2 regions of the Pseudomonas sp. 2FE genome follow, and region 2 is predicted to be linked to the other one. Evidence: riboswitches for the same ligand, from Rfam matches in the RefSeq annotation. Region 2 holds a riboswitch; the other holds the start of a gene.
What was found. A riboswitch is a leader RNA that binds a small molecule or an ion and turns the genes downstream of it on or off. The one in region 2 is predicted to bind cobalamin.

Region 1 (15,515 bases), on a different contig from region 2:
CCGTGGGGCGGCACCAGGTCGGGGTCGTGGTACACGGCGCTGGCATCGAGTTGGTAGCCGCGCGCCGGCTGGATGCCGACGAAGCACAGGCCGAAACGCAGGCCGGCGATCATCATCCGCCCGCCTCGGTTACCTTGTCGGTGCATGGGATCCTGCTCGGGTTCGCCCCAGCGTTCGCGCACGGCCAGTTGGTTGGCGGCGGGCAGGCGTTCGAAGTGTTGGCGGTAGTCGTCCAGCGCGAGGCTTTGCGCGCAGGGGCGCAGGTCGAGGTGGTCCAGCTCGTTGGTCACCCCGCCTAGCAACAGGTGGATCAGCGCGGTGCCGCTGGCGGGCAAGTCCTGCAGCGGATAACCCTCGGCTTGCAGGGCGCGGAGGATATTCAGTGCGGCGGCCGGGGTATCCAGGCCGACGCCGTTGCCGATACGGCCGTCGCGGGTCGGGTAGTTGGCCAGCACCAGGGCGATGCGTTTGTCGGCACTCGGCAAACGCGCCAGTTCGACCCAACGCCGCGCCAGTTCGGCGACGAAATCCATCCGCCCGGTTTCGGCCTGGTAGCAGACCACATCGCTCTGGCTGCGCTCGCTGCGCCAGGCCAGGCCCTTGAAGCTGATGGGCCGGGTGATGATGCGGCCGTCCAGCTCGGGCAGGGCGATGTGCATGGCCAAGTCACGGGGGCCCAGGCCCTGGGGGTTGTCGCGCCAGAGCGGCAGGTTGTCGAGGGCGCAGATGGCCTGCAGCACCGGCACATTGCGGCGAAACGGGCGCAGGTTGGGCGCCTCGGGGTTGGACTGGGCGAAGCCGGTGGTGTTGATAATCAGCGCGGCGTCCGCCTGCTCGAGCACATCTTCCACCACCGTCAGGCAGGCCGCCTCTTTCAGGCTGGCCACGGCAATCGGCAGGGGGTTGAGACCCTGGGCCAGCAGGCGTTGGCAGAACTCGTCGATGAAGGCGGTGTTCGCCGACTGCACGTGGGTGCGGTAGAACAGCAGCCCGACCACCGCTTGCCCAGCACGCCAGTCGGCTTGCCAATGGCTCAGCTCGGCGTTGGCCTGCCGCGGGTGATAGAGGCCCACGCGCGGCAGCGGCTGCGGTTCGACCCAGGGGTAAGCCGCATCCAGCCAGGTGCTGGCGAGGTAGTGATAGAGCTGCCTGGCGTTGTCCACCCCGCCTTGGCGCAGGTACTGCCAGAGCCGTTCGGCCTCGGCGGCGGCGACGTTGCCCAGCGCGGTCAATTCCGGATCGGGGCTGTCGTCGCCCGGCACCAGAATCAGTTTGGTGCCACGGGCGGCGAGTTCGACCAGGCGCTCGACGCCATAGCGCCAGTAGCTGATGCCGCCGTGCAGGGAAATCAGGATCAGCTTGGCGTGTTGCAGCACCTCGTCCACATAGAGGTCGACCGATGCGTGATTTTGCAGCTGCGTCGGGCTGGCCAGACGCAGGCTCGGGTAGTCCGCCGGCAGCTCCCGCGCCGCCTCGGCCAGCAGCGACAGGTGCGAGTCGCCGGTGCAGAGGATCACGACATCGGCGGGGGTCTGCGCCAGATGGGCGATGCCATCGGCGGGGACGAAACCACCGGGCTGGGTGCGCAAGAGGTGCATGGGTCAGCGTGGGTCCTGTGGTGGCGCGGTCGCGTGTTCGTGGGTTGGGAGCGTAGGGTGCGCCGCGCGCACCAGGCGGCGATCAAGTTCTGCGGTGCGCATGGCGCACCCTGCGCGCGTCAGGCCAGTGAGGTCTTCAGCTCGTTGCTGATAAGCGCCTGATCCAACTCCTGGCCGATGATCACCAGATGGCTGGCGCGGCTTTCATCGGCGCGCCAGGCGCGGTCGAAGTGTTTGTCGAAACGCTTGCCGACCCCCTGGATCAGCAGGCGCATGGGCTTGCCGGGAATCGCCGCGAAGCCCTTGATGCGCAGCACCCCGTGGCGCTCGACCAGGCTATTGAGGCTGGCCAGCAACAAGTGCTCATCGACTTCCGGCAGCTGGATGGCGAAGGAGTCGAATTCCTCGTGGTCGTGCTCGGCGTGGCCATCAAGGTTGTGGTCTTCGAGGTCGTGGTGGGTCTTGCGGCCGTCGATATGCAGCTCGGTTTCCGAGTTCAGGCCAAGCAGGATCGACAACGGCAGCTCGCCACTGCGCGCTTCGATGACCTTCACCGCCGGCGGCAGTTCTTCCGCCACTTCGGCACGGACGGCGGCTAGCGCTGCGGGGCTGAGCAGGTCGGCCTTGTTGAGGATGACCAGGTCGGCGCTGGCCAGTTGGTCGGCGAACAGCTCGTGCAGCGGCGATTCGTGGTCGAGGTTCGGGTCTGCGCGGCGCTGGGCGTCGACCCGATCCGGGAAGGCGGCGAAGGTGCCGGCGGCCACAGCGGGGCCGTCGACCACGGTGATGACCGCGTCGACGGTGCAGGCGTTGCGGATTTCCGGCCAGTTGAAGGCCTGGACCAGCGGCTTGGGCAAGGCCAGGCCGGAGGTCTCGATGAGGATCTGGTCGAGGTCGCCACGCCGCGCCACCAGCTCGCGCATGACCGGGAAGAATTCTTCCTGCACGGTGCAGCACAGGCAGCCGTTGGCCAGCTCGAACACCCGGCCGACGGCTTCTTCTTCGCTGCAGCCGATCGAGCATTGCTTGAGGATTTCGCCGTCGATGCCGAGTTCGCCGAACTCGTTGACTATCACCGCGATGCGCCGCCCTTCGGCGTTGTTGAGCATGTGCCGCAGCAGGGTGGTTTTACCGGCGCCGAGAAAGCCGGTAACTATGGTGACGGGTAGTTTGGCCAAGGTTTTCATGCGTCGCGCAGCCCTGTTCAGATCGAAGCGAAAGCGGATCGGCGGGCATGCGCGACGAGCGTAGCGGAGCACCAGGCTCGCATTAAGCAGTTCGCCACCGGATCACCCCGCCCGGTTGTCGTACGAACCTGTGCACTATCTGCCTGAGCGGCGCTCGACTAGATCTTGAACAGGTTCTAAGAAGTTCGAAGGCAGGTCTCCTGGCTCACGACTTGGCCCGCTCTCCTAATCAGGGGGCCCTCTCTTCGCCTTCCCGCATACGGCAGTGGCATTGGAAGAGATCAAGTCGCTTACAGTTGCGGGGGCAGCCACGGCGTTCAACCGCGTTCCCTCTTAGCTCTGGTGCTGGCTTGCTGAGCCCAGAGAACCTCGAAGCGGCAAGGCTACGCAGTGCGCGGAGTCGGGTCAATTCAGGCGGTGTGAAAACTACTGCGGCGCCACCGCCGAAGTTGACGCTCGACCCGTGTTCGTGATGTTCTAGAAAGGCTGTTTCAGGTGTCTTGTGCGGTCGTGCGCAAGGTGAAACGGGAAGTCGGTGCGCTCCCAGGAGCTAGTCCGACGCTGCCCCCGCAACGGTAAGCGAATGATGGGACCGAAAAACCACTGTGCCGCAGGGCATGGGAAGGTGAGTCCCATGACACTGTGGATGTTCGCATCCAGCAGTCAGCGCAAGCCCGGAGACCGGCCTGAAATCATTACAGTTTGGCAAACCCGCGGTGGGCGGGCGCAAGCCGGAAGCTCGAGTGCGTTCGCATTCGGCTCCTCGTGCGTTCCCTTCTGCTACGTTTTCATTTCCAGTTCAGAGGGAACGGTCATGTCCACTAGCACCCTGACACATTCTGCCGAGGCCAGTGCCTCGCTCTCGCAACGCCTGGTTCTGGCCATCGGTGCCGGCCTGTTGGGCGCACTGCTGGTCTATTTCGCCGGCTTCTCGCAGATCGATGCCGTACACAACGCGGCGCACGATACCCGCCACAGCTCCGCATTTCCGTGCCACTGAGAGGCTTGCCATGATTAAGCGCATCGCCCAGACGGCCGGCTTCAGCGGGCTGTTGGCGGCACTTTTATTGACTCTGTTGCAGAGTTTCTGGGTCGCACCGCTGATTCTTACAGCGGAAACCTTCGAGAACAGCGCGCCGGCCACCGAACAGGTCGGCGAGCATGGGCATGAGGCCGGCGTTGCCGCGCATGAGCACAGCGCCGAGGCCTGGGCGCCGGAAGATGGCTGGCAGCGCGTGCTGTCCACCACTGGCGGTAATCTGGTGGTGGCGGTGGGCTTCGCGCTGATGCTGGCCGGTCTGTACAGCCTGCGTACGCCGGGCCGGACCTGGGAAGGCCTGCTCTGGGGCTTGGGCGGTTTCGCGACCTTCAGCCTGGCGCCTGCGTTGGGCTTGCCGCCGGAGTTGCCGGGGACTGCCGCCGCCGATCTGGCGTTGCGTCAGTACTGGTGGATCGGTACCGCCATGGCCACGGCGGTAGGTCTGGCGCTGATCGTCTTCGGTAAGTACTGGGCGTTGCGCAGCCTTGGCCTGGCGCTGCTGCTGGTGCCGCACGTGATCGGTGCGCCGCAGCCCGAGGTGCATTCGAGCCTGGCGCCAGAGGCGCTGGAACACCAGTTCATCTGGGCCTCGCTGATTACCAATGCCTTGTTCTGGGTGGCGTTGGGCTTGCTCTCGGCCTGGCTGTATCGCCGTTTCGCCGGCCCGAACGCGGCGTGAGCCACTGCTCCGGTCCTCGGCCGGCTGCACATGAACCCGTTGACGGCTGTGCCGTCAGCGGGTTTTTCGCTTTTGTCCACGCTTCTATCCATGCCACTGCGCCGCTGCCATGACGGCCGCTCCGCTCTATATCGCCGGCCTCGGCTGCCGGCGTGGCTGTTCGCAAGCCGTGCTGCGCGAGCTGCTGGAGCAGACGCTGGATGCCTATGGCTTGCAGCTGGCGGACTTGAGCGGGCTGGCCAGTATCGAGCAGAAACGCGCCGAGCCCGGCTTGCTGGCCCTGGCGCAAACGCTGGAGCTGCCATTGGAGTTTTTCTCTGCCGCACAATTGGCGGCGTTCGCTAGCCGGCTGACGCAACATTCCGCCATCGCCTTGCGCGCCACCGGCAGCGCCGGGGTGGCCGAGGCCTGTGCCCTGGCACAGGCCGAGGCGTTGAGCGGTAGTCGGGCCGAGCTGTTGATCGGCAAACACAGCAATGCCAGCGCCAGCTTTGCCCTGGCCTGCATTCGTCGCCCATAAGTGTTTCCAACTTCACGACTCAGGAGAGGCCCATGACGGTCTATTTCATCGGCGCCGGCCCAGGCGATCCGGAGCTGATCACGGTCAAGGGGCAACGCTTGATCCATTCCTGCCCGGTGATTCTCTATGCCGGTTCGCTGGTGCCCGCGGCAGTGCTCGAAGGCCATAGTGCCGAGCTGCTGGTGAATACCGCCGAACTGCACCTGGAGGAAATCATCGCGCTGATCAAGGCGGCCCATGAGCAGGGCCAGGATATCGCCCGCGTGCATTCCGGCGACCCGTCGCTGTATGGCGCGATCGGCGAGCAGATTCGCCTGCTGCGCCAACTGCAGATTCCGTTCGCGATAGTTCCGGGCGTCACCGCCACCGCCGCCTGTGCGGCGCTGCTGGAAAGCGAGCTGACCCTGCCGGGTATCTCGCAAACCCTGATCCTCACCCGCTACGCGAGCAAAACCTCGATGCCGGCCGGCGAACAGTTGCCGGACCTGGCGCGCCACGGCGCGACCATGGCGATTCACCTGGGCATCAGCCATTTGCACAAGATCGTCGCCGAGCTGCTGCCGCACTATGGCGCCGACTGCCCGGTGGCGGTCATTCACCGCGCCAGCTGGCCGGATCAGGACTGGGTCAGCGGCACCCTGGCCGACATCCAGCCCAAGGTGCAGGCCAAAGGCTTCCAGCGCACGGCGTTGATCCTGGTCGGCCGGGTGCTGGCGGCCGAGGACTTCGCCGACTCCACGCTTTACCGCGCAGGCCACGAACACCTTTATCGGCCGGCGGACCAGGCCTGATCCACAGAAGCTCGTGGCCAGGCTCGCGCTTGGATCTGCCCTCGGGGGAATCGCTGAAGGGCTCGGGAAATTCTTTTCGCCTGGCTGTAACGCCAGAAACTGTCTTCACTCTATCAATGTGTCGGGCCTGAGTAAGCCGTCCACGGCCGACGCCCCCCATCAGATGAGGATAACAACATGACCATGAAAACTGCCGCTGCTGGCGCCGCCTTAGCCCTGGCCGCCGCCGGACTGTTCGCCAGCATCTCGCCCCAGGTTTTTGCCGAGGAGGCCCAGATGGTGCCCTGTTATGGCGTCAACGCCTGCAAAGGGCAAAACGACTGCAAGACCGCGAAAAACGCCTGCAAAGGGCAGGGCTCCTGCAAGGGACAAGGCTTCAAGAACATGACCCTGGCCGAGTGCAACAATGCCGGCGGCAAAGTCGGCAAATAAGTGCGCCTGGGGTGGCCGATTTACGGTCACCCCGGCCACTCTGGCGAAGGAGCCCGGCATGTCTTCAGCTACTCCCTGCCTCGGCTACGGCCTGGGGCTGCGCAGCGCCTACTACGGCGAGATACTCGAACAGCGCCCGGCGGTGGACTGGTTCGAAGTCATCTCGGAAAACTATCTGGTCGACGGCGGCAAGGCGTTGTATTACCTGGACGCCATCGGCGAGCACTACCCCTTGGTGATGCACGGCGTCTCGCTGTCCATCGGTGGCCCGCATCCGCTCGACCAAGCTTACCTGCAGCAGCTCAAGCATCTCGCCAACCGGGTGCAGCCGGCGTGGATCTCCGACCACCTGTGCTGGAGCCGCGGCAACGCCCATCAGTTGCACGACCTGCTGCCGTTGCCTTACACCGAAGAAAGCCTGCAGCATGTGGCCGCCCGCGTGCGCCAGGTGCAGGAGGTACTAGAGCGGCCGCTGGTGCTGGAAAATGTCTCCAGTTACGTGCGCACCGCGAACTCTGATTTCAGCGAATGGCAGTTCCTCGCCGCCCTCAGCGAGCTGAGCGGCTGCGAGCTGTTGCTGGACGTCAACAACGTCTATGTCAGCGCGCGCAATCACGGCTTCGAGCCCTGGGACTTTATCAGCGCGCTGCCAGCCGCGCGGATTCGCCAGCTGCACCTGGCCGGGCATAGCGACTACGGCAGCTACCTGATCGACACCCACGATCAGCCGGTCAGCGATCCGGTCTGGCGGCTCTATCAGCGTACCCTTGAGCACCTCGGCCCGGTCGCCACCCTGCTGGAGCGCGACGATCACTTCCCACCCCTCGCCGAGCTGCTCGCCGAACTGGACCAGGCCCGCGCACTCGCTGCCGTGGCACTCGGCACGGAGGCCGCATGCGCCTGAACGACTGGCAGCTCGAACTCGAGACCTACCTGCTCGGCGCGCAGCCGCAGCCCAACGCGGCGTTGCGCGACAGCCTGCTCGGCAGCCCAGCCCTGAGCGCCGAGGAAGGCCTGGCGATCTATCACAACGCCTACCGGGCGCGCCTGCTGGACGCCCTACGCGAAGACTTCCCAACCCTGCGTCATTGGCTCGGCGACGACCAGTTCGAGCGCCTGGCGAGTGCCTACCTGCAAGCTCATCCCTCCCGTCATTTCAGCCTGCGCTGGCTGGGCGCGCGGCTGGCGGACTTTATCGACGGCTACCTGGTCGCCGAACAGGGCGCGCCGCTGGCCGAACTCGCGCGTCTGGAATGGGCCTTCACCCTGGCCTTCGACGCCGCGGACGGCGAACCCCTGACCCTGCAGAGCATGGCCACGCTGCCGGCCGCGGACTGGCCCGAGTTGCGGGTACGCCTGCTGCCCAGCGTGCAGTGGCAGGTCTGCCACTACAACAGCCTGGCGTTGTGGCGCGCGCTCAAGGCCGCGGACGAGCCGCCGGCCAGCACGCCGCTGGAACAGCCGCAGGTCTGTCTGATCTGGCGCCAGGGCCTGGTCAGCCAGTACCGCAGCCTGGGTCCTGCGGAAGCCGCGGCGCTGCACGGCATGAGCCAGCAAGGCTGGAATTTCGCCGAGTTATGCGTCGAGCTGAGCGCGCAGGGCGACGCCGCGCCTGTGCAGGCGGCGACCTGGCTCAAGCAATGGCTGAGCGAGGGGCTGCTGCAGCGGGTGTCATAGGCGAAGGTTGTTGGGCCTATAACGAGGTCGTTGAACCTCTGGCTTGGCCTGGGAGGCATTTGAACTACGCTTGCACTCATGAGTGTGAACGTGGAGCTCCCTATGCTGGCGCAACTTCCACCGACCCTGCGCGACCTTCAACTGCCATTGCGGCTGCGCTTGTGGAACGGTCATGAACTCGACCTCGGCCCGGCACCGAGCGTCACCATGGTGCTCAAAGATCCGAGCCTGGTCGCGCAATTCACCCATCCCAGCCTGGATGCGCTGGGTGGCGCCTTCGTGGAGGGGCGGCTGGGCCTCGAGGGGCCGATGAGCGAAGTCATTCGCATCGGCGATGTCCTCAGCCAAGCGCTGCTCGGCGAGGGGGAGGCGATCCTGCCGGCGCGCACCGAGCATGACAAGGCCACCGATGCCGCCGCCATTTCCTATCATTACGACCTCTCCAACGAGTTCTACGCGCTCTGGCTGGATCGCGAGATGGTCTATTCCTGTGCCTACTTCGAGACCGGCACGGAAGATCTCGAACAGGCCCAGCAGGCCAAGCTGCGCCACCTCTGCCGCAAGCTGCGCCTGCAGCCGGGTGAGCGTCTGCTCGATGTCGGCTGTGGTTGGGGCGGCTTGGCACGCTTCGCCGCCCGCGAATTTGGCGTGCAGGTGTTCGGCATCACCCTCAGCCAGGAGCAGCTGGAGCTGGCGCGCGCGCGGGTCAGGGCCGAAGGGCTGGAGGCTCAGGTGCAACTGGAACTGCTGGACTACCGCGATCTGCCGCAGGATGGTCGCTTCGACAAGGTCGTCAGCGTCGGCATGTTCGAGCATGTCGGCCATGCCAACCTGCCGCTCTACTGTCAACGCCTGTACGGCGCGGTGCGGGCCGGCGGGCTGGTGCTGAACCACGGCATCACCTCCAAGAACACCGATGGTCGGCCGGTCGGGCGCGGTGCCGGCGCGTTTATCGGCCGTTACGTGTTCCCCCACGGTGAACTGCCGCATCTGGCCAACATGACTGCGCTCCTTAGCGAGGCGGGCCTGGAAGTGGTGGATGTGGAAAGCCTGCGCCGGCATTACGCGCGAACCCTGGAGTTTTGGAGCGCGCGTTTGGAGAACAAGTTGGCGGAGGCGGCGCAGTTGGTGCCGGAGCAGGTGTTACGGATCTGGCGCTTGTACCTGGCCGGCTGCGCCTATGGGTTTGCCCGCGGCTGGATGAATCTGCATCAGATTCTGGCGGTCAAGCCGTTAAGCGATGGTTCCCACGAACTGCCCTGGAGTCGGGCCGATCTTTACCGCGAAGCCTGAAAGCAGAGCGCGCCGGGGTAGCCTCAGAGAATCGGCGAAATCAGCCGCGCCACCCGCATGCCGAGCTGCCGCAGGCGATGGATATGTTGGTCGTCGCCGGCGGCCAGTTCGTGCGATTGCGCGAAGTCGTCTTCGAGCATCCGCTCGACTTCCTTAGCAAAGCCGCGATCGACGGTGAGCAGCATGATCTCGAAATTCAGTCGGAGCGAGCGGTTGTCCAGGTTGGCGCTGCCGATGGCGGCGGCGTCCTGGTCGATCAGCACGACTTTCTGGTGCAGGAAGCCCGGTTGGTAGCGGAACACGCGCACGCCGGCATGCAGCGCCTCGAAGGCGTACAGGCTGGAGGCGGCGAACACCATGCGGTGATCGGGCCGCGCCGGGAGCAAGATACGCACATCGACATTGCGCAGCACCGCCAGGCGCAAGGCGGCGAACACCGCCTCGTCGGGGATGAAATACGGGCTGGTGATCCACAGCCGTTCGCGCGCCGCATGGATCGCTTCGACGAAGAACAGCGAGCAGGTTTCCTGCGCATCCGCCGGGCCGCTGGTCAGCACCTGACAGAGCATCCCGCCGCTGGGATAGGCCTCCGGCAGAATCAGCGGCGGCAGCTGCCGGGTGGCCCAGAACCAGTCCTCGGCGAACGACTCCTGCAGACAGGCCAGCACCGGCCCGCGCAGTTCGATATGGGTATCGCGCCAGGGCGCCAGCGGCGGTTTCAGGCCGAGGTATAGGTCAGCGACATTGTGCCCGCCGATGAAACCGTACTCGCCGTCCACCACCACGATTTTGCGATGGTTGCGGAAGTTGACCTGGAAGCGGTTGAACATCCCGCTGCGGGTGGCGAAGGCTTGGATTTGCACACCGCCGCTGCGCAGGCGTTCGACATAGCTGCGCGGCAAGGCATGGCTACCGATGCTGTCGTAGAGCAAATAGACGGCGACCCCGGCCGCGGCGCGCTCCAACAGCAAGGCTTGCAGGCGGCGGCCCAGAGCATCGTCATGGACGGTGAAGAACTGGATGAGGATCGCCTGCCGGGCCGCGCCGATGGCGGCGAAGATCGCCGCGAAGGTGGCCTCGCCATTGATCAGCAGGCGTACTTGGTTGTTCGCCAGGCACGGCATCCGGCTCAGACGCGGCATGGCCCGCAGATTGCCGTAAACCTCGGATTCACGTGCCGCCAGGGCTTCTTCTACCCAGGGTCGCCAGTTCAGGTTAGCCATCGCGCGGTGCATTTCGCGGTCGGCCTGGCGCCGGGCTTTGATGTAGGCGTCGAAGGTACTGCGGCCGAACACCAGATACGGCAGCAGCGTCAGGTAGGGCATAAACAGCAAGGCGATGGCCCAGGCAATCGCACCTTGCGCAGTGCGTACGCTGAGCACCGCATGGATGGCCGCGGCAATCCCGAGCAGATGCACCAGCACCAGCAGATAGCCGAGTAGCGGGGGAATGCTGTAGTCCATGCTCGAGTACTTTCCTTGCGCAAAGGTGCCGTGCGCCGCTGCAACTGTCAGCCACTGACGGCGTCTACTACTGGGTAGGCTAGCGCGGGTTGGCGTCGCCGGCACGCTATTCGGGCGGGCCACGCCGAGCGCATAAGCAGCCTCTGCAAGGAATCCCGAGCATGGACATCCGCCTTTTTACCCTTAGTGCGGCGATCTGCCTGCTAGCGCAACTGGCCCAGGCACAAACGCTGCAGCCCGGGCTCTGGGAAATCAGCCCGAACACTATGCAGCTCAATGGTCAGGCGTTGCCGAACCTGGAGCTATTGCTCGGTAATTTACCGGCACAGCCGCGGCAAATGGCCGAACAGGCGATGGCGCAGCAGGGGGTTGCCATCGCTGGGCAAGGGGTGCGCGTTTGCCTGACTGCAGAGCAGGCCAAGACCGACACTATTCCCCTGCAGGGTGCGCAGGCCGGTTGTACCCAGCAGATCACCGAACGCAGCGCGCAGCTCTGGAAGTTCCGCTTTAGCTGCCCGCAGGGCAAGGGCGAAGGGCAGACGCGTTTTGTCAGTGATCGCGAGTTCGTCACCACGCTCAACAGCACCTTCACGGCGGGCGGCCAGCCGCAAAGCGGCAGCCTGGAATCCCACGGGCGTTGGCTGGCGGCGGAGTGCGGCACGTTACAACCGCGCCAGCCTTAGTCCCTGTTGATGATCTGCTGCGCGCTGCTTATGGCTGCGCCAGCGCCTGATGCAGGGTTTTCAGATTGTGCTCGAACCGACCGATAAAGCTGCTGGCCGGGCCGGAAGCCGCGAGGGCGTCGGAATACAGGGTGCCGCCGATCTGCGTCCCGCTTTCCTGGGCGATTTGCTCGAGCAGGCGCGAGTCCTTGATGTTCTCGATGAACACCGCCGACGAATAGCTCACGGCGAGGCTCAGTTCCACGTGGAACTCCCGTGAATCCTGGCGTGCAGCGATGCAGGCCGGGTATGACTTCCAGCCAGCCAAAGGGCTGACCAGCGCCGGACGCTTGAACAGGGCTTCACTGCGCAGGCGCCGGGTTGGCTCAAGGAGTTGCGCGGCGAGCATGTGGCGGAAACCGAGGCGTACGGCATTGCTTCGAGCGCCTACCGGGCGCGGCGGCCGTTCCATCCCGAGCGCTTTTTCAGCTTCATAAATCGTGAGTGGACCAATGGCCGATTGCTGCGTTCCAACGGGGGCTGACCGGTCAGCAAGCACCAAGAAGCCGGTAGCTGGTCCCAGGCCGGCGGTTTGCTGCGCCATGGTTTCGCCGGGCGCTGGTGGCGCTTCGTGCCCAAGAGCCAATGGCCGCAAGATGCCGAAGGGCTGCAGACGATCATGCGGAATTGGCGTGAAGAGGTCGGCGATTGCCGCCAGGAACTGGTGTTTATCGGGCAGAACATCGACTTCGCCAAGCTCAATGAAGACTTGGATGCCTGTCAGCTGACGGACTTCGAAATGGCCCAGGGCGTGGAGGCCTGGCAACAGTTGCCGGACCCCTTCGGCCCCCGGCATGCGGAGGCCGCCTGATACTCGCCCGCCAAGCAGCGGACAGGCGACTAACGGCCCATCCACAGGCCTTGGCTTTGGCCCTCGCAGGCCGGCTTGAGATAGGCCGCGTCGCTGGCCACGCCGTAGTAATGGATGTCCTGCTGGTAGGGCGTGCCGGCCACCCGGGCCGAGCGGCAGACCCCAAAGGAGCCGCTCGGGCACTGCTCGACAAACTCGACGGCCACCTTCTGCCCTTGCAGTTGCGGCTGGCAAAAGCCCTGGCGAAACAGTTGCGCCGGGATGCTGCGGTTTTGCTGGCAGACCTTGATGTCCAGTCGCGCGGCCTGGCTATGCACCACACAGGCTTCGGCCTGGGCGAACAAGGGCAGGGCGGATAGCAGTGCGAGCAGCCACAGACGCATGACAACGCCTCCAGAACGAAATGCGCGGGACTCTAGCACGACACCTTTGCCCCTGACCCGGACAAGCCTCACCATAAGCCCATGTTGAAGAATATCCCCACCCACCTGATCGCCGGCCCCCTGGGCGCGGGCAAGACCAGCCTGATTCGCCAGTTGCTGGCGCAGCGGCCGGTGCACGAGCGTTGGGCGGTGCTGATCAATGAGTTCGGCCAGATTGGCCTGGACGCCGCGCTGCTGGCGAGCAGCGACGATGGCATCGCCCTCGGTGAAGTCGCCGGCGGTTGCCTGTGCTGCGTGAATGGCGCGCCGTTTCAGATCGGTCTGGCCCGCTTGCTGCGCAAGGCCAAGCCGCATCGCCTGCTGATCGAGCCGTCCGGTCTTGGCCACCCGGCGGAAATTTTGCGCCAGCTGCATGAGCCACCCTGGGCGGGCGTGCTGGCGGTGCAGCCGAGTGTGCTGGTGCTGGATGCCGTCGCCCTGGCCGCCGGCCAAGCGCTGCCAGAGACTCAGCAAGCGGCGTTGGCCGAGGCGGGTTTGCTGGTGCTGAACAAGGCGGAAAACCTCGATGATGCGGTGCGGGCGCGGCTGCTGGCCGAGCTGCCGTCGCGGCCGTGGTGCTGGACCAGTCAGGGCGCGCTGGCGCTGGCCCAGTTGCCAGGTCTGCAGGCTCAGGCCGAGAGCGCCGGGGAGGCACTGGGGTTGCCATCGACTGGTGCGCCTAGCCTGCCGAGTGTCTGGCTCGACCGCCGGCAGCCGATCTGTCAAAGCCAGGGGCAGGTGGAGGGCTGGAGCATCGGTTGGCGCTGGCACCCGAGTCAGCGTTTCGAGTTGATGCGCGTGCAGCTGTGGCTGGCCACGTTGCCCTGGCGGCGCGCCAAGCTGGTGCTGCAGACCAATGCCGGCTGGCTCTCCGGCAATGCCTTGAACGGTGAACCGGTCCATTGGCAAGCCAGCGAATGGCGTAAGGATTCGCGCCTGGAGCTGATCTTCAGCCAGGCCCAGGATGAGGCGACGCTCAGCGCCGGGCTGGCCGCCTGTCAGCTGGATTAGCACGCCAGCCGGCAGCTAAACTGCCGCGCTCACTTCGCCGCAAAGTTATCCCATGACGCTAGAGCCTTGGTCCCATCCCACTTCCGCCGGCTTCACCCTGCGTGGCTGGCACTGCCCGCCCTCGGGTAAACCGCTGCTGCATTTTCTGCATGGCAATGGTTTTTGCGGGCGCACTTATGAGCCGCTGCTCAAGCGTTTGGCGGCGGACTTCGACCTCTGGCTGTGCGATATCCAGGGCCATGGCGACAGCGACCACGGCGGGCGTTTTCATGGCTGGAACCGCAGTGCCGAGCTGGCGCTGGAGGCCTTCGAGAGTGGCCGCGGGATCTTCGGCGCGGTGCCCTGCTTTGCCGTCGGGCACAGTTTTGGCGGGGTGCTCAGCAGTCTGATCCTGGCCAAGCAGCCGCAGCTGTTTCGGCGCGCGGTGCTGCTCGACCCGGTGCTGTTTCCACCGGCGCTGATCGGCGTGATGGCGCTGTCCGAAGTGCTCGGCCTGCATCGGCGCAGCACCCTGGCGCGCAAGTCCGCCGCCCGCCGGCGGCAGTGGCCGGACCGAGCCGCGGCCTATGCCGGGCTGTATGGCCGTGGCATCTTCAAGGGCTGGGAGGATGCGGCGCTGTGGGCCTATGTCGAGCATGCGCTGAAGGAGGTGGAGGGCGGCGTCGAGCTGAAATGCCGGCCGAGCCGCGAGGTGGAAATCTTCAGTTCCTACCCCCGCCGGCTGTGGCCGTCGCTGGGCGGGATAGTGACGCCAACGCGGATTCTGCACGGTCAGCAGAGCTATCCCTTCGTCGCCAAGGCGGTGGCGCGGGTGACGGCGCTAAATGCCCACGTCAGTGCCCAGGTGGTGGCCGGCGGGCACTGCTTTATGCAGGAAGCCCCGCAGGACTGCGCCGAGCGCGTCGCCAATTTCCTCTTGCAACACAGCTGAGCCGGGCAAGCTCCGCCGCCGGATCGGCCGTGAACAACGGCTTCGGTGTCCCCGCAACTCCATGCGGCGCCAAAGCAACACGGCAGCCGGGACTGCTGGAGGCCGGGTGCGTCATCCGCGGACGGCGCGCCCGGCGAAACTGCCGGAGATCAGCGGTCGTTCTTGGAGGTCGAGGTTGCGGCGTTGCTCAAGCCTTTGGTGTTGTGCTCGCCGGGGGTGGTGGCCGAAATGGCCGTGGCCTTGGACAAGCCTCGGGTGTCCTTCGAGTTGGCGACGCCGGAGGTGATCGAGCCATGCTCGGAGTCATCCGCCCGATCTCTGCCGTAGTGGTTGCTGTGTTCATCCCCCGCTCTGACTGCCTTCCCGGAGTGGTCGCTGCTCAAGCCGGCGCCATGGCCGTTACTGCTATGGCTGCCGGAATGCCCGCCGGCAGTGCCGCCGCCGTGCCCTCCACCGTTTCCGCTTCTTGCATGGGCGGCGGAGATGGGGAGCAGGGAAGCCGAGGCGAACATCATCGTGCACGCAGCCACGGCCAACAGTGTTTTCTTCTTAATAAGCATGATGCCTCCTCGGTGATCGATCAGATGGGGGTGAGACCACGCCTGCAAAAATTCGTTCTTGCAGCCAAGACGAAAGGCAATGCCGCTACACAGGCCACTAACAGGCCGTTGAAAAATGTAGGCGAGGCAGCCGAGACAAGGCAAAAACGGCCGAAAAAGCGCAGTTTACGTGTTGTAAATGAGCATTTTGAGGCCGTTTTTAACGCCGTATCGGCAACGTAGGTAGTTTTTCAACGGCCTGCTAATGCTGGCGTGGCTCAGTGGTGCCACTTGTCATGGGTGCGCCGCCACTCGCTGAGCTGGATCACTTCGGCAGAGGTGCTGGGCTTCACCGGCGTTTTGTCGGGCGTTATCTCGGGCACTAGGTCGGGCTTGTCCA
Region 2 (15,515 bases):
CAACAGACCCACCTTAGCCGCCACCTTGCCAGCAATCAGCGCACCCAGGCCGTAAGCGGCGACCTTGTCCAACTCCGGATTGAAGTCGGCGTAGCGGTTGCCGTCGTTGAATTCGGTCATGGCCAACACGCCCGGCAGGTTCTGCTCGATAGCGGCCAGTTGCTGCATGTCGGCGACAAAGTTGAGCACCAGCACGCCCTTACGACCGAGCACGCGGATGTTGTAGTTGAGGGTATTGGTCTCAGCCTCGCCGAACTTCAGCTCCTTGGCCCAGTAGAGCTTTTTACCTTCGGCGTCGTAATGCGGCTTGGCGGCCCAGCCGATCAGGGCAACCGGCTCGTAGCCCTGTTCACTGCGCCACTTATTGTTGGCGAGCGAGTCTTCCTGCATGCCTTTGAGCATTTCGTCGTAGTCGATGTCCGCGGCGTCCTCATCGGAGACGTAGCCGTTCTCCTCGTATTCTATGGTCACCGCCCACGACCCACCCGCCAGTGGGGAAATTCCGGCGGGCAAGATCATGCCCAACGGCAGCGGATCACTCGGCGGATTCCCCCAGGCTTCGGTCAGTACCCGCTCGGCATCTGCGCTATTAAGGAAGACAAATTGCTCCGGCAGATCCAGGGTCGCCAGGTTGGCGCCGATGACGACCTTACCTGTCTGCGGATGCAGACCCGCAACGAACTGCTCGTCCGTCACGGCCGGATCTTGTTCGGTGGCACTCTCGGCGGCCAGCTCGGAGGCGACCTCGTCCTGCACCTGCGCGGCAGTTTCTTCGGCGGCTTGGCTGGCGAGGGCATAGGGGATGGCTGCGGCCAATAGGCCCGCCAGGATCAGTTCCTTGATCGACATCGGTAACTCCATGGCAGGGGGATAAAGCACTAAAGAACCTTAGCAGATCCGGTAACTGTCAGCCGGCAGAATTCCGCCAATCGCTAACCACTGACGCGGCCTGCAGAGCGCCGCCGACATCAGGGTTGCGAGGCGATGGCCTGCTCCACCGCGGCACGCAAATCTTCGTTATCCGGCTTGGTCAAGCTGGAGAAACTGGCGATCACCTTGCCCTGACGATCGACGACATATTTGTAGAAGTTCCAGCGCGGCGCGCTGCTCTGCTGCGCCAGGTCTTTGAACAGCGGGATGGCTTGAGCACCGGTGACCCGCTGTGGCTCGGTCATGGCAAAGGTGACGCCGTAATTGACGTAACAGACCTTGGCGGTCTCGGTGGAGTCGGCGGCTTCCTGCTTGAAGTCGTCTGAAGGTACGCCGAGCACTTCCAGGCCCTGATCCTGATAACGCTTATACAGGGCTTCCAGCCCCTTGAACTGCGGGGCAAAACCGCAATGGCTGGCGGTATTGACCACCAGCAAGGGCTTGCCGGCAAAGCGCTGACAGAGGTCGATGCTGTCCTTGGCCCGCAGCTTTGGCAGCTCGCCCTGCAACAATCGCGGGCACTCGGCAGCCAACAGCGGGCCGGCCAGCGCGGCAAGCAACAGTGGAAAGACAAACATACGCAAGGTCATGGCTTACATCCTGAAAGGGCGAACTGGCGAGCAACGCTACTCGCCCTCTCCCGCCACGGCAATCGGCCGCACGTAACGCATTGGGCGGGCACCTAACAGGCACCCATGCCCAGTTGCAGCAAGGCCAGCCCGCCACGCTGCCAACCCCACCAGATCAACGCCAGCACGATCAGCCCGCCAGCGAGTCCCAGCGACCAACCTAGCGAGCCTTTCATGCCGCACTCGCCTCAGTCTGCAAGCGCGCCACCGGCTGCTCGCGCACCGGCCAGTTGAGCGCCGCCGCGAGCAGGCTGAGGAGAATCGCAATCTGCCAGACCAGGTCATAACTGCCGGTACGGTCATACAGATAACCGCCCAGCCAGCCGCCGAGAAAGGCGCCCAACTGGTGGAAGAGGAAGACGATGCCGCCGAGCATCGACAAGTTACGCACGCCAAACAGCGTCGCCACCGTGCCATTGGTCAGCGGCACGGTGGACAGCCACAGCAACCCCATCGCGATGCCAAAGGCGTAGGCACTCCAGACGCTCAATGGCGCCAGGATAAACCAGGCAATCACCAGCGCCCGCGCCAGGTATAGCGCGGTGAGCAGGCGCGGTTTCGACATCCGCCCGCCGAGCCAGCCGGCGCAGTAAGTGCCGAACACATTGAACAACCCGACCAGCGCCAACACCGTGGTGCCCACCTGCGCCGGCAGATGTTGATCGACCAGGTAGGCCGGCAGGTGCACCCCGATAAACACCACCTGGAAACCGCAGACGAAAAAGCCCAGTGCCAGCAGCCAGAAACCGGAATGGCCGGTGGCCTCATGCAACGCCTCCCGCAAGGTCTGCTCATGGCCCAGCAGCGGCAACGGCCGATCACGCAGCATGCCCACCAGCGGCACGATCAGCGCGACCAGTGCGCCCAGGGCCAGCAGCGCCGCCGACCAGCCCAACCAACCGATCAAACCCAGCGTGCCCGGCAGCATGGCGAATTGGCCAAAAGAACCCGCGGCACTGGCGATCCCCATGGCCATGCTGCGTTTCTCGGCCGGCACCGCACGGCCGACTACCCCGAGCAGTACCGAAAACGAGGTGCCGGACAGGCCAATCCCGATCAGTAGACCGGCACTCAGCGATAGCGACCAGGGCGAGTCTGCCAGCCCCATCAACACCAGCCCGGCGGCATATAGAACGCCGCCGACCAGGACCACCCGCGACGCACCGAAGCGGTCGGCCAGCGCACCGGTGAACGGCTGCGCCAGGCCCCAGATCAGGTTCTGCAACGCGATGGCGAAGGCAAACACCTCACGCCCCCAGCCGAATTCCGCACTCATCGGCGCGAGGAATAGGCCAAAGCCATGACGGATGCCCAGCGACAACGCCAGAATCAACGCCGCGCCGACTAGAATCCCTACACTTGCCCGCCAGCTCGTCGACATCACCCTCTCCAAATACAGGTATATACCCGCTTAGTTTCGCAAAAAATCAATCGATGCTTTCCAGATCATCCAACAGCATCAGCAGCGCTTCGCGCTTTCCCTCGCCCAGGCGCTGGGCCAGATCCGCCTGGGCCTTCTTCCAGGCCACCAGCGCCAGGGCGATACGTTCGCGCCCGGCCGCGCTGAGTTGCACCAGGCGACTACGGTGATCCTCACCTTCGCCGAGCACAATCAGACCTTCAGCTTGCAACACCTTGAGGTTTCGCCCCAGGGTGCTGCGATCCAGGCCCATGGCCACGGCCAGCACGGAAATGCTCGGCTGATCCAAGCGCTGCAAATGGCTCAACAGGGAATACTGCGCAACGTTCAAGCCGATATCGCGCAGGGCATCGTCGTAGAGTCTGCTCACGCTGCGAGTGGCGCGGCGCAGTTTGGTGCAAAGGCAGTGGGTCATCAGCATGATTGCATGTATATACCCGCAATCTACAACAGGTCAAGCCTAAACAGCTTGACCGTCGACTCAGGTTGGCGCCCAGCCGTGCGCCAGGGCCAGGCTGAGCAGCACCGCGCATTCCACCAACTCGACCATAGCGCCGGCAGTATCGCCGGTGGTGCCGCCAAGCCGGGCGATCATCCGCCGCCGCAGCCAGGCAAACAGCAGCAAGGCGCAAGCCAGCGCCAGCAGCCCCGCCCAGCCCAACAGCAGTATGGCCAGGCCATGTGCGCCGAGCACCCACGGCAGCGTCTGCCGCGGCAAATGCTCGGCCAGCGCCTGCCCCAGACCGCCGATACGCACATAGGGCGTGCTGAGAAACAGCAGCGGTAGCAGCGCCCGAGCCAGCCAGGGTGCCAGCAGCAACGCCGGCTCCTGGCCCTGTTCGAGCAGCGCCACCAGGGCGGCGAACTTGAGCAACAGCAGCAGCACCAGCGTGACCACCGCGACCGGCCCACTGCGCGGATCTTTCATGATCGTCAGGGTGCGTTCTCGATCACCCAGGCCGCCGAGCCAGGCATCGGCGGTGTCCGCCAGACCGTCTAGGTGCAGCGCACCAGTCAAGATCACCCAGGCCGCCAACAACACGGCCGCGTGCAACAGCAGCGGAGCGCCGCCGAGCAGCACGCTCAAGCCCCAGAGCAACGCGCCCAGCAACAACCCCACGGCCGGATACCAGAGCAACGAGCGCCCCAGCTGTTCCGATGTCGGCATGCCGGCCAGGCGGATCGGCAGACAGGTAAGAAATTGCAGGGCGATCAAGAGTGGCTGAATCGACATGGCTTAGCGCTCGCTCAGCGCGAAGGGAGTCGCGACGCTCAGCTGGAACAAAGCGCCATGCCCGACCTCCACCTGCAACAACTGCTCACGCGGCAGACCGCGCGCCTGGGCCAGCAGCAGCCGCATCACGCCGCCATGGGTCACCAGCAGCAGGCGCTGACCGGTGAAACGGGCGGCCAGCCGCTCGGTGGCGGCCAGCACGCGCGCGGCGAACTGCAGCACGGGTTCGCCCGCGGGTGGCGTGAAGGCGTAGGGATCGGCCCAGAACAACCCGAGTTCCTCGGCCTGCGTCTCCATCAATGCCGCCGCGCTGCGGCCTTCCCAGGCGCCGAAATGCAGCTCGCACAGATCGTTTTCCAGCAGCAGCGCCACGCCCTGCTGCTCCGCCAATTCGCGGGCGAAGGCGGCACAGCGTTGCAGCGGCGAGCTGACGATCAGATCCCAAGGCCCGGCGTCAGCGACCGCCGCGCGCATCTGCGCCCAGCCGCTGGCGGTCAACGCGTCGTCCAGGCTGCCGCGAAAGCCGCCGCCCAGCTCGGTTTCACCGTGGCGCAGCAGATCCAGCTGCAAGCTCATGCCGGCCTATCCGCCACGGCGGCTTCGGCGAAGGTCGCCATGTCGCCGTGCAGACGGCAGGCCAGTTGCACCAGCGGCACCGCCAAAGCCGCCCCGCTGCCCTCGCCCAGGCGCAAGCCGAGCTGCAACAACGGCTGCGCCTGCAGGGCTTGCAGCACCGCCTGATGCCCCGGCTCGGCGCCGCGATGGGCGAACAGCAACCATTGCCGGCAAGCGGGATTGATGCGCACCGCGAGCAGGGCCGCCACGCTGCAGATGAAACCATCCACCAGCACCGCCAAACCCTGCTGGGCGCAGGCCAGGTAGGCGCCGACCAGCGCGGCGATTTCAAAACCACCGAGGTGCTGCAACAGCGCTAGCGGCTCGCCCAGATGGGCCTGATGCAGCGCCAGCGCGCGCTCGATCACCGCGGTTTTATGCGCAACGCCAGCCGCATCCAAGCCGGTGCCGGGGCCGACCATCAGGCGCGCCGGGCAGCCCAACAAGGCGCAGGCCAGGGCGCTGGCCGAGCTGGTGTTGCCAATCCCCATCTCGCCACCGATATACAGCTCGGCGCCGACAGCCTGGGCCCGCCGCACGCTATCACGGCCGGCCTCCAGGGCGATCAAGGCTTGTGCCCGAGTCATCGCCGGGCCCCGGGCAAAATTCTGCGTACCGGCGCCAAGCTGCAAATGTCGCACATTCGGCAAGGGCTCCAGCGGCACCGCGGTGCCCAGGTCGATGACCTCCAGGGCGGCGCCCAACTGCCGCGCCAGCACGCTGATGGCCGCGCCGCCGGTCACGAAGTTGCGCAGCATCTGCCCGGTGACCGCTTGCGGATAGGCCGAAACACCCTCGGCCACCACGCCGTGATCGGCGGCGAAAATCGCGATCCACAGGCTATCAACCCTGGGCCGCTCGCGCCCCTGCATGCCGGCCAGGTCAATCGCCACCTGCTCCAGTTGGCCGAGGGAACCGGCCGGCTTGGTCAATTGCTGCTGGCGCGCCAGAGCCTTGGTGCTGGCGATAGCATCCAGCGGCTGACAGGGTGCAGCCCACCAGGACAGACTCATAACGGCACTCCTTTGAGAATCATGGGTAAACCGGCCACGCTGAAAATCACCCGTTGGCAGCGCTCGGCCAGGGCCTGATGCAGCCAGCCCGCTTCATCGACATAACGGCGGGTCAGTTCGCCCAGCGGCACCACACCGAGGCCGGTCTCATTGCTGACCAGGATGATCCGCCCCGGCAGTTGCTCGATACCGTTCAGCAGCGCCTCACGCTCGGCCGCCAGCCGCGCCGGCTCATCCAGCATCAGCAGATTGGTCAGCCAGAGCGTCAGGCAGTCGACCAGCAGACACCGGTCCTCGGCGGCGTTTTCCGCCAACACGCGGGCCAGTGCCAGCGGCTCCTCGATCAGCCCCCAGTGCAACGGGCGACGTTCGCGGTGGTGCCGGATACGCGCACTCATCTCGCCGTCATGGGCTTGCGAGGTGGCGATATAGGTCACAGGCCCGCCGCTCTCTGCCGCCAGGCGCTCGGCCAAACGACTCTTGCCGGAGCGCGCGCCGCCCAAAATAAGTTCAATCATGTAGAGACCTTAGCTACAGCTCACAGAGTTCGCGCAACCGCGCACAGTCCAGATGTTTCTCGACCAGATCGGCCAGCCGCTCGAGATCGCGCTCGCGCAGGGCGTGGTAATCGACCGGCTGCACGTCGCGCAAGCCGGCCCAGCGCAGCAAGGCACTGCAGGCTGCCGGCGTTTCGAACAGGCCGTGCAGGTAGGTGCCGAGAATCTGCCCGTCCACACTCTGCGCGCCATCGTTGCGGCCATCGGTCAGGCGCACCGCGGCAAGATCCAGCGCCGGCCCGCTAGTGACGCCGGCATGGATTTCGTAACCGCTCATCGGCGCATCCTCCAGGCACAAATGGCCCTGGACATTGCGCAGCTGTTTTTCCGCGGCCAGCACGGTGTCGAACTCCAGCAGGCCGAAACCCGGGCTGGAGCCCGCCGCGCCTTCCAGCCCGAGCGGGTCGTGCAGATTGCGGCCGAGCATCTGCAAGCCGCCGCAAATCCCCAGCAGTTTGCCGCCATAGCGCAGATGCCGTTGCAGCGTCTCTTCCCAGCCGTTGGCACGCAGAAACACCAGATCGGCTCGCACGCTTTTCGAACCGGGCAGGATGATCAGATCCGCCGCCGGAATCGGCTGCCCCGGCGCAACGAACTGCAAATCGACCTGCGGATGCAGGCGCAGCGGGTCGAAGTCGGTGTGGTTGCTGATCCGCGGCAGCACCGGCACCACCACCTTCAGCACCCGCTCGGCCTTGGGCGTCTGGCGGCGGTCGATGGCGTCTTCGGCTTCCAGATGCAGATCGCCGAGGTACGGCAGCACGCCGAGCACCGGCTTGCCGGTCCGCTGTTCGAGCCAGTCGAGGCCCGGTTGCAGCAGGCTCAAGGCACCGCGAAAACGATTGATGACGAAACCCTGGACCCGTGCCTGCTCGCTTGCGGACAGCAGCTCCAGGGTGCCGACCAGGTGCGCGAATACGCCACCCCGGTCGATATCGGCAATCAGGATCACCGGGCAATCCACCGCTTCGGCGAAGCCCATATTGGCGATGTCGCCAGCCCGCAGGTTGATCTCCGCCGGCGAGCCGGCGCCCTCCACCATTACCACCTGGTAAGCGTCACTCAGGCGTCGATGAGATTGCAGCACCGCCTGCAGCGCGACCTTTTTGTAGTCGTGATAGGCCGCCGCCTCCATGCTGCTGATGGCGCGGCCATGGATGATCACCTGCGCGCCCGTGTCGCTGTTGGGCTTCAGCAGCACCGGGTTCATATCGGTGTGCGGCGCCAGACCACAAGCCTGTGCCTGCACCGCCTGGGCGCGACCTATTTCGCCGCCGTCGGCCGTCACCGCGCTGTTGAGCGCCATATTCTGCGGCTTGAACGGCACCACCACGACGCCCTGGCGTTGCAACCAGCGACACAGCGCGGCGACCAGGGTGCTTTTACCGGCATCCGAGGTCGTGCCCTGGACCATTAAGGTACTCATGCAAACTCCTGCCGATAGGCCTGCAACGCTTGCTCGAGGCGGGCCCAGCCCGCTTCATCCGCCGGCAGGCCAAAACGCAGGCTGCTGCTTTGCACTTTTTCTACAAACTGCTGCACGAACAGCCTGACGAGGATGCCGCGCCGGCCGAGGAAGTCCTGCAACGCCTGCGCCTCGGCGCTCGGCAGCCATTGGAACAACGCACAACCACCGACAGGTGCAAAGCCATGGCGCCCGAGCAACCCGGCCAGACGCTCGCTGGCCTGGGCCGAGCGCTGACGCTGCAGCAGATGCCCGTCGCCATCGCGCAGGCAGGCTGCACCGAGCACCCGGGTCGGGCCATTGATAGTCCAGGGCCCGAGCTGTTCGGCGAGCGCCTGCAACAGTTCGTTTGGCGCCAGGACGAAACCAAGCCGGGCACCGGCCAGGCCGAAGAACTTGCCGAACGAGCGCAGCACGATCAGTCCATCTCGGCCGCTGCTGGCCGCCAGACTATGTTCCGGCGTGTTGTCCATAAAGGCCTCGTCGACCACCAACCAGCCACCCCGGCGGGCCAATCGCGCATGCCAGTCGAGCAGTTGCGTCCGTTCGATCAGCCGCCCGGTTGGATTGTTCGGATTGACCAGCACCAGCACGTCGAGTCCATCGACCCCCTCCAGATCCAGGAGCAGGTCCACCTCATCCTCGCCGAGCTCAAGGACGCTATGCCCGCCCTTGCGCCAGGCCTCGGCATGCTCGGCGTAACAGGGCGACAGCACGCCGACTTTGCCAGCGCGACGCAGGCGCGGCAGCATCTGGATCGCGGCTTGCGAGCCGGCCACCGGCAACAGCTGGGCGGCTCCATAATAGGCGCGGGCGGCGGCTTCCAGGCCGTCTTCGGTTTCCGGCAAACGGGCCCAGGCACGCAGCGGAATCGCCGGCACCGGCCAGGGCCAGGGCGCGATGCCGGTGGAGAGATCGAGCCAGTCGGCCTCGGCAATCCCGTACTGGCGCGCCGCCAGTTGCAAACGCCCGCCGTGTTCAAGCATAGAGCCGGCCTCCTACCAGCAAGATCAGCAGCCAGAGCAGCACCCCTCGGCGCACCAGGCTGACCGCCCGCTCGATAGTCTCCGCGCCGGCTGCCGGCCCTTCGCCCAGGCGCGGGCGCTGGTGCAACTCACCGTGGTAAACCGCCGGCCCGCCGAGTGCCACACCGAGCGCACCAGCACCGGCAGCCATCACCGGGCCGGCGTTGGGGCTGTCCCAGGTCGGCGCCTGAGTGCGCCAGCAGTGCAGTGCCAGCCGGGTTTTGCCGAGCAGGGCGTAAGTCAGCGCCACCAGCCGCGCGGGGAGGTAATTGAGTACGTCATCGATCCGCGCGGCGGCCCAGCCGAAGCGCTCGAAGCGCGCGTTGCGATAGCCCCACATGGCGTCCAGGGTATTGCTCAGGCGGTACAGCACCACGCCCGGCGCGCCGAGCAGCACGAACCAGAACAACGCGGCGTAGACCGCATCGCTGCCGTTCTCCAGCACCGATTCGGTGGCGGCGCGGGCGACGGCCTGGTGATCCAGCTCGGCGGTCTGCCGGCTGACCAGGTAACCGACGCGTTCGCGCGCCTGCGGCAGATCATCCTCGCGCAGCGCCCGGGCCACCGGCTCGGCATGCTCGGCCAGGCTCTTCAGGCCGATGGCCGCATACAGCGCCAGGACCTCGACCAGCCAGCCGACAGTGGGCAGCAGGCTCAACAGATAGGCCATCAGCGTCAGCGGCAATACCGCCAGCACCCAGGCCGTGACCCCATGGCTGCGCCAGCCGCGACCGATCTCCTGGTGATGCGGATCACCTTCTGCCGAAGGGGGCGCGAAGGGTCGGTTAAAGCGCCTCTCAAGTGCGTCAGCCAGGCGCCCAAAGGCCACCAGCGGGTGCCAGCGTTTCGGCTCACCCAACACGGCATCCAGCGCCACGCCGGCCACAGTCATCAGGGCGATGCTCATGCCCGCTCACCCCGCTGCCGCTCTTCCCACTGATTGTCGAACACCAGTTCGGCCAGCGGCCGGGGTGTGGCCCAGCCTTCCTGCTGCAACATCGGTACCGGGTAAAACTCCGGCACCGGGCCCAGGCAGAGCACCGCCACCGGTTTCGCCCCGGCCGGTAAATGGAGCAGCGCGGCCAGGGCCTCGGGGTCGAACAAGGACACCCAGCCCAGGCCCAGACCTTCCGCGCGAGCGGCGAGCCAGAGGTTCTGAATCGCGCAGGCGAGCGACGCCAGGTCCATTTCCGGCAAGGTGCGGCGACCGAACACATGCGCCTCGCGGCCGTCCATCAGGGCCATCACCAGCAACTCGGCGCAGTCGCGTATACCCTCGACCTTGAGCCGCATGAATTCATCCGAGCGCTGCTGCAAGGCCTCGGCCGTGCGCACCCGCTCCTCTTCCACCAGGCCATGAATAGCCTCACGCAAGCCTGGCCGGGTGATGCGGATAAACCGCCAAGGCTGCATCAAGCCGACGCTCGGCGCCTGATGCGCCGCCTCCAGCAGACGCGCCAGCAGTTCAGGCGCGACCTGGCCGCCACTGAAATGGCGCATGTCGCGGCGTTCGGCAATCGCGCGGTACACCGCCGCGCGCTCGGCTTCGCTGAACGCGTGCTGGCTCATGCAGTTGACTCGCTCATGGTAGGAACAGGGCCGCAGCCGCCTGGGGATTGGACGGCAGATAAAGGTGGATATAGGAAGCGGTCAGCCGGCCGATCCGGTAAACCGCCTCGGCCGTGCGCTTATAAGTCGGGCAGACGCCACGGGCCAGCGGCTCCAGGGCGCAGTCCAGCTCCGAATAGTGGTAGGTGTGGCCACGCAGGCGCCCTTCCGGCAATTCGATTTCCTGCAACGCCAGCGCCTTCAGGCGTTTGTGCATCAGCGCCTGGCCGGGCAGCAGACCGAGCAGCTCGCCACGCTCACCGTCTTTATCGGTCAGCGCCTTGAGCAGGTAGAGCATGCCGCCACACTCGGCGTGGATCGGTTTGCCGGCGGCGTGATGGGCATGAATCGCCGCGCTCATCGGCTGATTGGCCGCCAGCTGTTGCAGGTGCAGCTCGGGGTAGCCGCCGGGCAGATAGAGGCTGTCTACCTCGGGTATCTCGGCATCCTGCAGCGGCGAAAACTGAATCAGCTCGGCACCCAACTGGCGCAGCAGATCGAGGTTAGCCTGGTAGATAAAGGCGAACGAGGTGTCCCGCGCGACGCCGATGCGCACGCCGGCCAATAACGGCTCGATGGGCTGGCTCTCAAACAGCTCGGGCGCGGCAAAACTCACCGGCGCCGGCAAGCCGACGTCGGCACTCGCGGCCAGGGCATCGGCGGCGGCATCCAGACGGGCGTCCAGATCGGCCAGTTCTTCGGCCTGCACCAGCCCCAGGTGCCGGCTCGGTAGTTCGATCGCGGCGCTACGCGGCAAGGCGCCGTACCAATGAATGTGCTTGGGCAGGCAGTCACGCAATATCTCGCCATGGCGGATGCTGCCGGTGCGGTTGGCCAGCACCCCGGAGAACGGCAGATCGGCCTGGAAGGTGGCCATGCCGTGGGCCATGGCACCAAAGGTCTGGGCCATGCCGGAGCCGTCGATCAGCGCCATCACCGGCACGCCGAAATGCCGCGCCAGATCGGCGGCGGACGGTGTGCCATCGAACAGGCCCATGACCCCTTCGATCAGAATCAAGTCGGCCTCACCAGCGGCTTCCCAGAGCAGGCGACGGCTTTCCACCGCGCCGACCATCCACAGGTCGAGCTGATAGACCGGCGCGGCGCTGGCGCGGGCGAGGATCATCGGGTCGAGAAAGTCCGGCCCGCACTTGAACACCCGCACCCGCTTGCCCTGGCGCGTATGCAGCCGCGCCAGGGCGGCGGTGACGGTGGTCTTGCCCTGGCCGGAAGCCGGCGCGGCGATCAACAGGGCCGGGCATTGGCGTGCGGAGCTCATGCGCTCAAACCTCGTCCGTAGGGTGCATTCGACCGCAGGGCAATGCACCGCATGGCCTCCGGATGGTGGATTGCCGCGTTGCGGCGAATCCACCCTACTAAAGCCAGGCGCCTCAAAACTCCACCCCTTTCTGCGCCTTCACGCCGGACTTGAACGCATGCTTGAGCATGCCCATTTCGGTCACGGTGTCTGCCGCCTCGATCAAGCCGGGCGGCGCACCACGGCCGGTGGCGACCACGTGCTGCAACAGCGGGCGACCACCGATATCGGCCAGCACGGTGTCCAACGGCAAATAGCCATGCTTGAGCGCGATATTCAGCTCATCCAGCACCACCAGGCCGATCTCGGGGTCATTCAACAACTGCTTGGCCACCGCCCAGGCGGCGACGGCCTTGTCGATATCGCGCTGGCGATCCTGGGTGTCCCAGGTGTAACCCTCACCCATCACGTGGTAGCTGACTTCCTCGGGGAAGCGGCGGAAGAATCGCTCTTCGCCAGTGCTCGCCGCGCCTTTGATGAACTGCACCACGCCGACCTTCATGCCATGTCCCAACGCGCGGGCGACCATACCGAAGGCCGAGCTGCTTTTGCCTTTGCCATTGCCGGTGTGCACCAGCAACAGACCGTATTGGTCTTGCGCCTGGGCGATCTTTTCGTCGACCAGGGCCTTCTTGCGCTCCATCCGGGCCTTGTGGCGGGCGTCTCTTTCTGCTGACTCGCTCATCGTTTCACCTCAGAACCTTGCTGCACGTTGGAGGCTGCCCAAACACCGCTGGAAGCGCGAAAAGGGTGTAGAGACAGACTAGTCAGGAAAGAATGCCGCCCGGGACACGGCGGACAAAGTCTCGCCACCGCCGAACCAATAGCTGGCACCAGAAAGGACTTACTCATCGAGACAGGATCTCCACCACTCTCGCCCACAGGACTCAGGCTGGGTAAAGCTTGCGGAGAACAGCGGACGCACAGGCCGCAGCGCAGCCTACACGCCAGACAACGCCCTCCGCGATGCCGTGGACTGCGACAGGCCGGTCTCCGGGCTTACGAGCGGAACACCTTCGAGATGAGGCGTTCGCAAAACCGCACCTTCCCGTGCAGGGCACAGTGGCTAAAAGCGGCTTCTTGACTCGTCTACCGTTGCGGGGGCAGCGCCGGAATAGTTTTGCCTGACTGCTCATTAAATGAACAACTGCAAGAACGCACCGGCTTCCCTGTTTCACCCCGCCGGCACTAAGCCTGGGGGCACCTGAAGCAAGGCAGGCAGGTTAGAGGGTTGGCGGTGGAGCGTCAACGCGGCACTAAGGGTGAATATGGCCAGCTTGCAGCTGAACTCGGCATAGGTGCCGCCAAGCAGCGCACTTTGCCCGGCCGGTGGTGGCGGCCAAAGGCCTTATCCAGTCTTCAAATGCTCTGGCTAGGTGCCGGTGAAGTGTTGAGCTGGCCCGCTGGGTCTTGCACTTTTCCAATGCTCGCCTTGCAACAGCTAACTCAGACATAGCCAAACGAAAAGGCCGGACCCCATGGGTTCCGGCCTTTCGATTTGGTGGACCGAAGGAGGATCGAACTCCCGACCTCCACGTTGCGAACGTGGCGCTCTCCCAGCTGAGCTATCGGCCCTAAGACGGGCTGAATATAGCTCACCGGCTGCAGACTGGCGCTGGCAGGCGGACGCGGTCAAGCCTGTTCGAGTGAATCGTTGGAAAAAGCTGTTGGGGCGAACTCATGCGCCCAGGCCCTGCACAGCTGTCAGTGTTTACGGCAGAGGGTCAGACCATCGCCGATGGGCAGCAGAGACAAATCCAGGCGTTGGTCGTTTTTCAGGCGCCGGTTGAGGGCTTGGATAGCGCGGGTGTCGGCGCTGTCGGGCGCCTGTTCCAGGACTCGCCCACTCCACAGGGTGTTATCGAACAGGATCAAAGCGCCCGGCCGGGCCAGCACCAGGGCATGCTCCAGGTAAACCGGGTAGTTGGCCTTGTCGGCGTCGATAAAGATCAGATCGAAGGTTCCGCTCTGCCCTTCTCGCTCCAGCAGACCAAGGGTCTCCAGCGCCGGCGCCAGACGCAGGTCGATGCGTTCGTGCACTCCCGCCTGCTGCCAGTAGCGACGGGCGATGGCGTTGTAGTCGCCGGGCAGGTCGCAGCAAATCAGTTGGCCATCTTCCGGCATGGCGCTGGCCATACAGAGGGCGCTGTAGCCGGTGAAGGTGCCGATTTCCAGCAGGCGTTTGGCACCGATTAGCTTGACCAGCAGCGCCATGAATTGACCCTGCTCCGGGGCGATCTGCCAGCGCGCCATGGGCAAGGCTTGAGTTTCCTCGCGCAGGCACTTGAGCAGCGGCGTTTCACGCAGGGAGACCTCGAGCAGGTAGTTATACAGCGCGTCGTCGAGGTTCAGGGTACGGCCGGTCATGCGGCACTCCTATGTAAATGGGCGTGGGTAGATAGGCGCGTGCAGATCAGGGCGTGCGGGCGAGACGGGCCGGATTGAGCACCCGCTTGGCCTCCAGGTAGCTCTTCTGCCAGTAGGCAGTCGCCAGGCTATCCAAGCGCACGGTGCCGCCACTGGAGGGCGCGTGAACGAAACGCCCTTCCCCGACGTAAATACCCGCGTGGCTGACCTGACCGCCGCCATTGGTGGCGAAGAACAGCAGATCGCCGGTCTGCAACGCGTCACGCCGCACGCTCGGCGCACGCATGCCGATCATCTCGCGGGTTGAGCGCGGCAAGGCGATGCCGGCTGCATCCCGGTAGACGTAGCCGATCAGGCCGCTGCAATCGAAGCCGCTGTCTGGGGTATTGCCGCCGTAACGGTAAGGCGTGCCGACCAGCCCCAAGGCGCGCAACAGCACATCATCGGCGGCGCCACTGTGCTCGGTGGTGAAAACGCTTTCCGGAGGGGCGGTGTTGCTCGCGCAGGCAGTCAGCAGCGCGGCGAGTACGAGTAGGGCGAGACGGGCCGTGGCGGGCATAAGCGAGGCGGCTCTGATTCTTAGTGCGCTCTACTCTGCCGCGAGGTACGAGCGCGCGCAAGCTTTGCGCTTGCGCGCGCTGAACTCAATGGAGATTAAGGGTGCAGCGGATTGTGGCTAACCGAAGCCAGCGCCAAGGCGCGCTTGGCCTCGATGAAGGTACGGCTCCAGTATTTATCATCCAGGCTGTCCACCCGCACACCGCCGCTGCGGCTGCTGGAAGAATGGATGAACTGATCATCGCCGAGGTAGATGCCGGCGTGGCTGACCCGGCCACGGCCGTTGGTGCTGAAGAACAACAGATCGCCAGGCTCCAGCTCGGTACGCTCCACCAGCGGTGCATCGAGGTTGATCATTTCGCGGGTGGAGCGCGGCAGGCTCATACCGGCTTCTTCTTTGAACAGGTAACCGATAAAGCCGCTGCAATCGAAACCGGAAGACACCGAACTACCGCCGAAACGGTAGCGGGTGCCTACCAGCGACAGGCCGTGAGCCAGGATGCTGTCGGCAAAGGTCGGCAATTCGTAGGGTTTGTCTTGGGCGAAGTCCGGCAGCGGCTCGACAGTTTGCTCATCGGCAATCGGCTGGGGAGCTTCGGCGACCTGCGACTTCGGCGAGTAGCCGGCGCAAGCAACCAGGAAGACTGAGAGTGCGAGGGGCACGAGGGGTGCGAAGCGCTTTAGCATGGGCACGGCCGTGTCGAATTTTATGAAGCCGCGACTATGCCTTCCACAACCCTCACTTGCAAATTTAATTAGCCGGAATGTGACCCAGT

Region 1: it holds a riboswitch for cobalamin, as region 2 does, so the genes downstream of both, FFS12_RS07080 (CbtB domain-containing protein) here and cobO (cob(I)yrinic acid a,c-diamide adenosyltransferase) in region 2, are expected to answer to the same signal.

What each region holds. Positions count from the first base shown of each region.
Region 1 is NZ_SCMO01000002.1:430,109-445,623, forward strand. It holds gene cobN (cobaltochelatase subunit CobN) at 1-1,598, opposite strand, end outside; gene cobW (cobalamin biosynthesis protein CobW) at 1,718-2,785, opposite strand; cobalamin riboswitch at 2,958-3,172, opposite strand; cobalamin riboswitch at 3,262-3,490, shown strand; gene FFS12_RS07080 (CbtB domain-containing protein) at 3,600-3,785, shown strand; gene FFS12_RS07085 (CbtA family protein) at 3,796-4,503, shown strand; gene FFS12_RS07090 (cobalamin biosynthesis protein) at 4,613-5,023, shown strand; gene cobM (precorrin-4 C(11)-methyltransferase) at 5,056-5,814, shown strand; gene FFS12_RS07100 (hypothetical protein) at 5,992-6,246, shown strand; gene FFS12_RS07105 (DUF692 domain-containing protein) at 6,305-7,150, shown strand; gene FFS12_RS07110 (DUF2063 domain-containing protein) at 7,141-7,923, shown strand; gene cfaB (C17 cyclopropane fatty acid synthase CfaB) at 8,026-9,216, shown strand; gene cls (cardiolipin synthase) at 9,240-10,679, opposite strand; gene FFS12_RS07125 (DUF3617 domain-containing protein) at 10,841-11,362, shown strand; partial or broken gene FFS12_RS07130 (metal ABC transporter solute-binding protein, Zn/Mn family) at 11,391-11,573, opposite strand; partial or broken gene FFS12_RS20125 (GTP cyclohydrolase I FolE2) at 11,574-11,717, opposite strand; partial or broken gene FFS12_RS07135 (GTP-binding protein) at 11,709-12,212, shown strand; gene FFS12_RS07140 (NADH:ubiquinone oxidoreductase) at 12,242-12,595, opposite strand; gene FFS12_RS07145 (GTP-binding protein) at 12,677-13,645, shown strand; gene FFS12_RS07150 (alpha/beta fold hydrolase) at 13,698-14,576, shown strand; gene FFS12_RS07155 (hypothetical protein) at 14,726-15,136, opposite strand; gene FFS12_RS07165 (DUF3301 domain-containing protein) at 15,394-15,515, opposite strand, start outside.
Region 2 is NZ_SCMO01000001.1:264,703-280,217, reverse strand. It holds gene FFS12_RS01385 (DUF2167 domain-containing protein) at 1-849, opposite strand, end outside; gene FFS12_RS01380 (glutathione peroxidase) at 969-1,520, opposite strand; gene FFS12_RS20070 (hypothetical protein) at 1,613-1,735, opposite strand; gene FFS12_RS01375 (MFS transporter) at 1,732-2,940, opposite strand; gene FFS12_RS01370 (MarR family winged helix-turn-helix transcriptional regulator) at 2,987-3,400, opposite strand; gene FFS12_RS01365 (adenosylcobinamide-GDP ribazoletransferase) at 3,461-4,207, opposite strand; gene cobC (alpha-ribazole phosphatase family protein) at 4,217-4,789, opposite strand; gene cobT (nicotinate-nucleotide--dimethylbenzimidazole phosphoribosyltransferase) at 4,786-5,841, opposite strand; gene cobU (bifunctional adenosylcobinamide kinase/adenosylcobinamide-phosphate guanylyltransferase) at 5,838-6,359, opposite strand; gene FFS12_RS01345 (cobyric acid synthase) at 6,373-7,824, opposite strand; gene cobD (threonine-phosphate decarboxylase CobD) at 7,821-8,849, opposite strand; gene cbiB (adenosylcobinamide-phosphate synthase CbiB) at 8,842-9,795, opposite strand; gene bluB (5,6-dimethylbenzimidazole synthase) at 9,792-10,457, opposite strand; gene FFS12_RS01325 (cobyrinate a,c-diamide synthase) at 10,471-11,775, opposite strand; gene cobO (cob(I)yrinic acid a,c-diamide adenosyltransferase) at 11,888-12,499, opposite strand; cobalamin riboswitch at 12,781-13,037, opposite strand; tRNA gene FFS12_RS01315 (tRNA-Ala) at 13,314-13,389, opposite strand; gene FFS12_RS01310 (O-methyltransferase) at 13,519-14,181, opposite strand; gene FFS12_RS01305 (C40 family peptidase) at 14,228-14,740, opposite strand; gene FFS12_RS01300 (C40 family peptidase) at 14,836-15,426, opposite strand; gene FFS12_RS01295 (NAD-dependent deacylase) at 15,491-15,515, opposite strand, start outside.